DNA from 2 places in the Paraburkholderia largidicola genome. Region 1 is predicted to be linked to the other one. Evidence: riboswitches for the same ligand, from Rfam matches in the RefSeq annotation. Region 1 holds a riboswitch; the other holds the start of a gene.
What was found. A riboswitch is a leader RNA that binds a small molecule or an ion and turns the genes downstream of it on or off. The one in region 1 is predicted to bind glycine.

Region 1 (4,419 bases):
GTCGCCTTTTCGCGGCGGATGTGCTGTTCGCGCGTTTGCAGCGCGAGACGCAGCGCGGGGTTGCCTTGCGCATCGACGGTGACGCCGACCAGACGGCCCGGCATCTGACGCTTGAATTCGTCGCGCACGGCGAGATACGCCGCGTGCGGGCCGCCGAAGCCGACCGGCACGCCAAAGCGCTGCGAGTTGCCGACGGCCACGTCCGCGCCCCATTCGCCCGGCGGCGTGAGCATCGTCAGCGCGAGCAGGTCGGCGGCGGCGACCACGTGGCCACCCGCTGCATGGATCGCTTCAGCGAGCGCGCGGTAGTCGAGCACGTCGCCGTTCACGCCCGGATATTGCAGCAGCACGCCGAACGCATTCGAACTCGCCGCCTCGGCAGCCGGACCGACCTTCACTTCGATGCCGACGGGCTTCGCGCGCGTCTTCACGACTTCGATGGTTTGCGGCAGCACGTCGTCTGCCACGTAGAAAATGTTCGACTTCGGCTTGCCGACGCGTTGCAGCAGCGTCATCGCTTCGGCGGCGGCCGTCGATTCGTCGAGCAGCGACGCGTTCGAGATCGCGAGGCCTGTCAGGTCGACGATCATCTGCTGATAGTTCAGCAGCGCTTCGAGGCGGCCTTGCGAGATTTCCGGCTGGTACGGCGTGTAAGCCGTGTACCACGCCGGATTTTCGAGCACGTTGCGCAGGATGACGGTGGGCGTGTGCGCGTTGTAGTAGCCCTGACCGATGTACGAGCGGAACACCTGGTTCTTGTCCGCGAGTTCGCGCAGCGCGGCGAGCGCTTCGGCTTCGCTCTTCGGCTGGGCGAAGGGGCCGAGCGGCAGCGCGTCCAGGCGGCGAATCGTCTTCGGAATCACCGCGTCCATCAACGCGGCGCGCGATGCGAAGCCGAGGGCTTCGAGCATCGACTGCTGATCGGCCGTATCCGGGCCGATATGCCGTTCGGCGAAGGCGTCATGCACTTCGAGCGCGGCGAGCGAGAGAGGAGTGCGGTTCATCAGACGATCCGGGTGTTCGAGCTTCATTGAATGTTCCTGCTGGCGCGGCGTTCTTCTGTCGTGGCGAACGCCGCGCCTGTCGTGAGTGAGTGGCTTATTCGCCGATCGACTTGCCGTAGGCGGCGGCGTCCATCAGACGGTCTTCCGATGCGCCCGCAGCCGGCTTGATCTTGAACAGCCAGTTGTCGTACGGCGCGCTGTTCACGGCGTCCGGCGTATCGGCGACGTTCGGGTTCGCTTCGATGATCTCGCCCGAAACCGGCGCGTAGATATCGGAAGCCGCCTTCACCGATTCGATGACGGCGACGGTATCGCCTGCCGAGACGGTCTGGCCCAGTTGCTGCACTTCGAAGAAGACGATGTCGCCGAGCGCTTCCTGCGCGTGGTCGGTGATGCCGACCGTCAGCGTGCCGTCCGCCTCGGTGCGGACCCATTCGTGCGATTCGGTGTATTTCAGATCGGCCGGGATGCTCATCGGATGCTCCTATGCGGTAATTCGGTTGGTTTAAATGGTGGGTCGCACGCGACGCTTTCGTGTCTGTCCGGTGTCTGTCTCGTGACGCTCATCGAGTGACCGATCAGCCGACGAGCACTTTGCCGTTGCGCACGAATGGCAGTTTAACCACGCTGGCGGGAAGTGCCTTGTCACGGATCTGAACGTGGACGACATCGCCCGGCTGCACGCCCTTCGGCACGCGCGCAAACGCAATCGATTCCTGCATGGTCGGCGAGAAGGTGCCGCTCGTGATTTCGCCGTCGCCAGCGGCCGTGACGACCTTCTGGTGCGCGCGCAGCACGCCCGCCGCCTTGCCGTTGTCCTTGTGCAGGATCAGGCCGACGAACGACGACTTCGAGCCGTCCGCTTCCAGCTTTGCGCGGCCGATGAAATCGCGCGGCGCGGACAGGTCGACCGTCCATGCGAGACCGGCGTCGAGGGGCGACACGTCGTCGTCCATGTCCTGGCCGTACAGATTCATGCCGGCTTCGAGGCGCAGCGTGTCACGCGCGCCGAGACCGGCGGGGCGCACGCCCTGTGCCTGCAGCGCGTTCCACAGCGCTTCGACGTGATCGGCGGGAACGATGATCTCGAAACCGTCTTCGCCCGTGTAGCCGGTGCGCGCGACGGTGAGTTCGCCAAACGGCGTATCGGTGACGCGCGCGGCGTTGAAGGGCTTGAGGGCTTCGCTGGCGGCGCGTGCGTGCGGCACGGTCGCCCAGACTTTTTCGCGCGCGTTCGGGCCTTGCACGGCGACGATCGCGTAGTCGCGGCGCGGCTTGATGGTCAGGCCGAAGCCTTTGTCGTCATTGAGCTTGTTGAACCACGCGACGTCTTTCTCAGCCGTACCGGCATTCACGACGACGCGGAAATGATCTTCGCCGAAGTAATAGACGATCAGATCGTCGATCACGCCGCCTTCGGGATTCAGCAGACAGGAGTAGAGCGCCTTGCCCGGGGCTTGCAGCTTGCCGACGTTGTTCGCCAGCGCGCGCTCGAAGAAAGCGCGGACGCGCTCGCCCGTGAAATCGACGACGCACATATGGGAGACGTCGAACATGCCGGCGTCCGTACGAACGGCGCGATGCTCTTCGATCTGCGAGCCGTAGTTGACGGGCATGTCCCACCCGCCGAAGTCGACCATGCGGGCATTGAGCGCACGGTGCGTGGCGTGGAGCGGGGTGTGTTTGAGTTCGGTCATCGGGGCCTCGGGGCGTCGCTAAACAGGAAAGGCCATGCGGCGAAACCCTCGCGGCCTGATCCCATCTCGGGCCAACGAGCGATAACTGCATGCCCCCTCTGTCCTCGATACCTGAGAGATTGCGCTGCCGTCAGCGAGTGCTGATGGGCTGGCGCGCGCCCCTTCGGTGGGCAGCCTGCGCGTGCGGTTGAGTGCACCGGCGCTACTGCCGCTCTCCAGAGTGCGAAAAACGGGCGCTCAGTCAATTTGGGGTCGCTATGACCGGATGACGAGCGGGTTTTTCGACGCGGTCGGTCCTTTTGCCTGAGAGTTTGCGGGTGTGCCCCTTCGGCGGCGCTGGCTGCTGGGCGTTCTGAAAACGACAGCGGACGGCGCGCTCTCCCGACGCGTGCGGCGAATGTACGCGAGGGGCGGAGGGATGTCAAATTGCGGCGCCGGGCCTGCGCGGACGCAAGCGTAGCGGCCGCGGACGCGACAATGATTTCAAAAATATGGTCGTCTACAGGGACGCGCTATCGACCGAATTGACCTCGAACATGGCAATTGATTGACCAATTACCAAGGAAGGACGTGTTGGATACTTCTGACAAGGTGGCAACTTGCGTCCCCAATTAGTTCGACATCAAGCGATGACCCAAGCGCACATTTATCAGATCTTCTACTCGGAGCCGACCCGAGCCATTCTGGATAAGGGCTTTATTCCGCTCGACAACGTGGGTCAACGGCCCGACTGGTGTGAGTACTGGCCGATCCGGAACTTTCTTCTCGGCAACGAACTGGACGACAACGCTTTCTATGGATTTCTGTCGCCCAAGTTCGCGATGAAGACGAATCTCGAGGCAAGCGATGTCTACGCGTTCCTCGCGACTCAGCCTGAATCGACAGATATTGTCTCCTTCTCGCCGTTTTTCGATGCGGGCGCATTGTTCCCCAACGTTTTCTTGCAGGGAAGAGCCGAGCATCCGAACGCATGGGAGTCGTTCGTGGAAATCGCATCGCTGTTGACGCCCGGTGTCGATCTCCGCACGCTGATCATGGATTCTTCGAACACGGTGTACTGCAACTATTTTGTTGCAAAGCCTCGTTTCTGGCGGCACTGGTTCAGTCAGGCAGAGATCATATTCAATATCGCAGAGAGCAATTGCTCCCCGCTTGGCCACGCCCTGAACGAAGGAACGCGGCATAACCTGAGCGAAACGCCCGTCAAGGTGTTCGTCATCGAGCGACTGATCTCTTTGCTACTTGCCACGCAGAACGGGTGGCGCACGGTCTCGTTCAACCCGATCGCGCTCCCGCTTGTCTACCCGAATTCAGCGCGTGCCGCGCAAGAACTGGTGATGCTCGACGCGCTGAAGCGATCGGCCGTTGCGACGGGGCGCGGCGAATACCTGACCGTCTACACCCAGTTGCGGGAGCGTGTGGTCGCCGCGATGTGACGGCATAGGCGGGCGCATGGGCGTTTCAATGCTGCCCACGCGCCGATGTGGCGATGACTGGAAGTGAAAGGTTGTCGTCTCTAGCGGTTGATGGCCGCCGACGCCGTATCCAGTTCCTGATTCAGCACGCGCTGCTCGTCGCCCGTGAGGCCGCCGCCGTGCTGGCCGGCCATGTCGTGCGCTTCGTGGCGGATCGTATCGAGCCGGTGATGCAGCGCGGCGCCTTCGGGCGGCGGATAACGGCCCTGGCTCACGCGCGTGTCGATATTCCGGCCCATATTG
Region 2 (4,419 bases), on a different replicon from region 1:
CGAAGATCAGCGCCGTGAAGGCGATCCAGCTCGCCGATATCAATCCGGGCTCCTATGTCGGCGCAGCGGCCACGCCCGGTCCCGACGGCAAGTTGACCGCGAAGGAAGTGCTGGTGTTCCCCGATGCTGCGCGCGGCACAGGCGAAGGTCACTATGCGTGGGACCTCGGCGCCAACAGCTCGATGACGAATGCGAACGTGGACACGGTTGTCGAGAGCACCAGCGGACGCGACCTGAAACTCTCGTACAAGGGCGGCAGCAACTCGATCACGGTGCCGGCCAACGTGCCCGTCGTGACGCTCGCGCCCGCCACGCGTGCTGATCTGATCGCGGGAAAGAAAGTGTTCGTGGTGGCGGCTCCGGCCAGCGGCGGGAGCTACGGCGCGCAATTCGTCGTGGTTGAAAAGGACGGCGTCGCACCGCCGATGTAAATGTGCCTTGTGGGTGACCCCGCGTCGTTGGCGGCACATCGCTGCGCTGCAATACGACGCGCGGTTGCTGCTCGCGGGGGCTGAGGAGATTCTTGGCGGCTCCGGAGCTTCACCCGGGTTGAGACTGCTGGCACTCCGTTTGAAACCAATGGTCGACGAGGCGTTGCGCGGCGTGTAGATCCTCTGGGAATTTCGGGTCGTCGTTCCATGGTGACGGGTTGTAGCCCGCTTTCCTCAGCGCCGAGAGCTCGCTTTGTTGTTGCGCTCTCGTCGGAGGCGCGTTGCTTTTAAGCGCGGCAAGGTCACGGCACTCTGTTGGGCTCAGATGTGGCCCACTTTGCGGCGCGCCGGCAGCGGCACATCCAGTCAGCAGGAGCGCCAACGCAGCATGCGTCGACCAGTTTCTCGGGAGATTCTCCATAGCGCGTCTCCATGCATCCGATTGGCGCAACGCAAGCGGTGCGATATCGCCGGTCGCGCGTGACTTCCGCGTTTATTGTGCCTCAGTTCAGTCACCAGAAGTGGCGCGCTATACAAAGAGAAGGAGGTCAGACGTCAGCGTCTCGAATGATCATCGTACTTCTGAAAACAATCGAGGCCCCGCGCGACGCGGGGCCTATGCTGTCGGCAGGAGACGCTTATCAGACGTTGACGGGCAGGCCCGTCCGCTTTCTCGCGGGCTTCACGCTCGTCAAGTTGGGCAGACTACCGGCCACGAGTTCCGCCACGGCCTCCGCAGTCGCTGCCGAGAGGGTCCAACCCAAATGCCCGTGTCCAGTGTTGTAGAAAACGTTGCGTCGACGACCGGGGCCCACTTTGGGCAACATGCCTGGCAGCATGGGGCGCAGCCCAGCCCACGGAATGACGCGCGCCGTCGACATGTCCGGAAAATGCGTGCGTGTCCAATTGACGAGAGGCTGGATTCGATCCGAGCGGATGTCACGGTTCAGGCCATTCAACTCAGCCGTTCCAGCAACACGGAAGCGATCGACGCCGAGACGGCTGGTGACGATCTTGGCGTTGTCGTCGAGCAGGCTGACCCAAGGCGCGGCGTGCTGGCTTGCTGTGTCGTCGAGGCACACGGTGATCGAATAACCCTTCACCGGATAAACGTTCACGTGGTCTCCCACATACGCGGCTAGCGCACGACTTCCGACACCCGCACAGATCACTACGCGGTCGAAGCTCTGCGTATCAATCTGACCTTCGTGCACGGAAGCAATCGTCAATTCACCCGCTGCGGCTTCGGAAATGGACTGCACGGTCGTGTCGTAGCGGAACTCGACACCCAGACGCACGCAGGCTTCAGCAAGTCCACGCGTGAACTTGTGAATGTCGCCCGTCGAATCCGACTCGGTGAAGAAGCCGCCGTGAAACTGCCCATGAAGCGTCGGCTCGATGGCGCGGATTTCGTCGGGTGTCACCGGGCGCCGGTCAAGACCGCCTTCACGTAGCAATGCATTGACCTTTGTCGCGGCGTCGAACTCCTTGCGGGTGGCATAGAAATGCAAGATGCCACGTCGTTCGAGGTCGAAATCGATGTGCTCTCGCTCCGCGATAGAGAACATGTGCTCGCGTGCAGCGATGGCTAGCCGCACCGTTTCGATCGTGTTGCTGCGATAGTTCGGAATCTGGCGCAGGAACTCGCCGATCCAGCTGTACTTGTGCCAGCTCGGCTTCGGATTCATCAGGAGAGGCGCGTCGCGGTTGAACATCCACCGCAGGCCTTTCAGCACTGTGGAGCGGCTGTTCCAGACCTCGGCGTTGCTGGCCGATAGTTGACCGCCGTTGGCAAATGACGTTTCCATTGCCGCATAGCGATGACGTTCGAGAACGGTGACGCGATAACCGCGCCGGGCGAGGGCATAAGCAGTGGTGACGCCCGTAATTCCGGCGCCAATGATGGCAATATGGGACATGACATGGTCCAGTGTTGGTTGAGCATCGCCGGCCGATGTTTACCGGCGTCAATGCCCCATCTGTCCATGTACCTGAGAGTTTCGCCATTACCGGCTACGGTAATCGCTCCCCTTCGGTGGGCGCGCAAGCGCCGCTCTCCAGATGTTCTCGCTGCACGGTCCTTTTGCCTGAGAGTTTCCGGGGCGGTTGCTCCGTCGGCGTCGTCGCGGTGGACGATCTCTCCCGTGCTTCGTTGTAGAACAGCGCAAGGCTACTACCTCAAAGAAACGACGGCAAGTCTTTTCAAATAGACGGTACTCAACATCATGATCGGTGCGTGGCGGCCCCGTCGCGATCAGGCGGTGTCCGGGATGCTTCGGATTCTCCCGAAGTGTGTTTCTGATATTGGGCATTTTTCCGTCGAATCTGTTTGCCTAGACTCAGTTCCAGATGCACAGCCGGCTCGTCACAACGGACGATGCTCCGGCCGTGAAGAAGGCGCCTGGTGCGCCGCACCTATCTGAACGATCAACAGGACGAGTGCAATATCATGTCTGAAAATAGCTACGAAACCGGTCGGCTCAATTTGCCCTTTGTTGGAATCTGCACGTTCGCGAAGTCTCCGCTGTGTCTCGACTGGGACAAAATCGATGCGGATGTCGCAGTGATGGGCGCTCCTTTTGACTGCGGCACGCAGTGGCGGGCGGGCGCAAGGTTTGGTCCGCGCTCGATCCGGGACGCGTCGACGCTGTTCTCATTCGGACACGGCGGCGCGTACGACTTCGAAGACGACGTCGTGTACTTGCCCACCAACGAAGTTCGCATTGTCGATATCGGTGATGCGGACATGGTGCACACCAATACGGAGAAGAGTCACGCCAACATCGAATACGGCGTGCGCAAGATCCTGGCGGCGGGGGCGTTGCCGGTGGTGATGGGAGGCGATCATTCGATCAACATTCCGTGCATCAATGCGTTCGAAGGTCAGGAGCCGTTTCACATCGTCCATATCGACGCCCACCTCGATTTCGTCGACGAGCGCCATGGTGTGCGCCATGGCCACGGTAATCCGCTGCGGCGCGCGGCGGAAAAAAGCGTGGTGTCCGGCATGACGCAAATCGGCATCCGCAATGTCTCGTCGACTGCGCGCGAAGGCTACGCCCAGGCACGCGAGATGGGCTCGGACATTATCTCGGTGCGCGACCTTAGACGCCTCGGCATCCAGGGCGTCCTGGACCGTATCCCGAAGGGCGTCCGTTATTACCTGACCATCGATATCGACGGCTTCGATCCGTCGATCGCGCCCGGCACGGGCACGCCGAGCCACGGCGGCCTGCTGTACTACGAAGGACTCGAACTCTTCGCTGGTCTTGCCGAGCAGGGTGACGTGATCGGTATCGACCTCGTGGAAGTCGCACCGGACTACGACCATTCGGGCTCGACGTCGATCCTGGCGGCGCAACTGCTGCTGAATACGATTGGCCGCGTAATGCATCAACGCAAAGTCAAACGAAACCTTTCCCGCTAAGTTCTGTTTAGCTATTTGCTGCTGCGTGCGGTCCGGCTGACTTTCCTGGCCGCCGCTCGCAGCTGGTTGCTAAACGCCTGCACGACTCGCGCCGATTCGGCGCCTTTGCGCGTGATGATCTGAAAATCCAGATGCGTCACATAGTGCTCGGGATCGATGCGTGCCAATAGTCCACTGTCGACCCAGGGCTGCGCATAGTGAGGCGGCAGAAAGCCCACGTAGTTGCCCGATAGAATCAGCATCGCGCGGCCTTCGACGTTGTCGACCGAGGCCGCGGCCTCTGTCATGTGCAGCAGCTTGAGTTCCTGGCTGCCAAGGTAAGCACGCGCAGCGAGGCGTTGTTTGCTTAGCACCGACAACGGGACACGGCCGCTCGCCCGCTCGTATAACGGGTGCGTCGATGCGCAGTAGAGCCCCTGTTCCTCCCTGTAGAGCGGCAAGTAGTCGAGACCGGGAATCTGCGCGGGAAATGGCCCCACGGCCAGATGCAGTCGCCCGTCCAGAACGTGCTGCTCCATGCTGCCAGGCGTGTCGATCTGCACATGCAGACGGACGTCGGGC

Region 2: it holds a riboswitch for glycine, as region 1 does, so the genes downstream of both, PPGU16_RS26500 (D-amino acid dehydrogenase) here and gcvT (glycine cleavage system aminomethyltransferase GcvT) in region 1, are expected to answer to the same signal.

The regions. Positions count from the first base shown of each region.
Region 1 is NZ_AP023174.1:3,641,123-3,645,541, reverse strand. Features, by position in the region: gene gcvP (aminomethyl-transferring glycine dehydrogenase) at 1-1,031, opposite strand, end outside; gene gcvH (glycine cleavage system protein GcvH) at 1,099-1,479, opposite strand; gene gcvT (glycine cleavage system aminomethyltransferase GcvT) at 1,583-2,701, opposite strand; glycine riboswitch at 2,790-2,930, opposite strand; glycine riboswitch at 2,983-3,095, opposite strand; gene PPGU16_RS16245 (hypothetical protein) at 3,523-4,137, shown strand; gene PPGU16_RS16240 (hypothetical protein) at 4,218-4,419, opposite strand, start outside.
Region 2 is NZ_AP023175.1:2,203,150-2,207,568, forward strand. Features, by position in the region: gene PPGU16_RS26490 (hypothetical protein) at 1-431, shown strand, start outside; gene PPGU16_RS26495 (DUF4148 domain-containing protein) at 541-852, opposite strand; gene PPGU16_RS26500 (D-amino acid dehydrogenase) at 1,073-2,350, opposite strand; glycine riboswitch at 2,497-2,586, opposite strand; gene speB (agmatinase) at 2,881-3,858, shown strand; gene PPGU16_RS26510 (LysR family transcriptional regulator) at 3,870-4,419, opposite strand, start outside.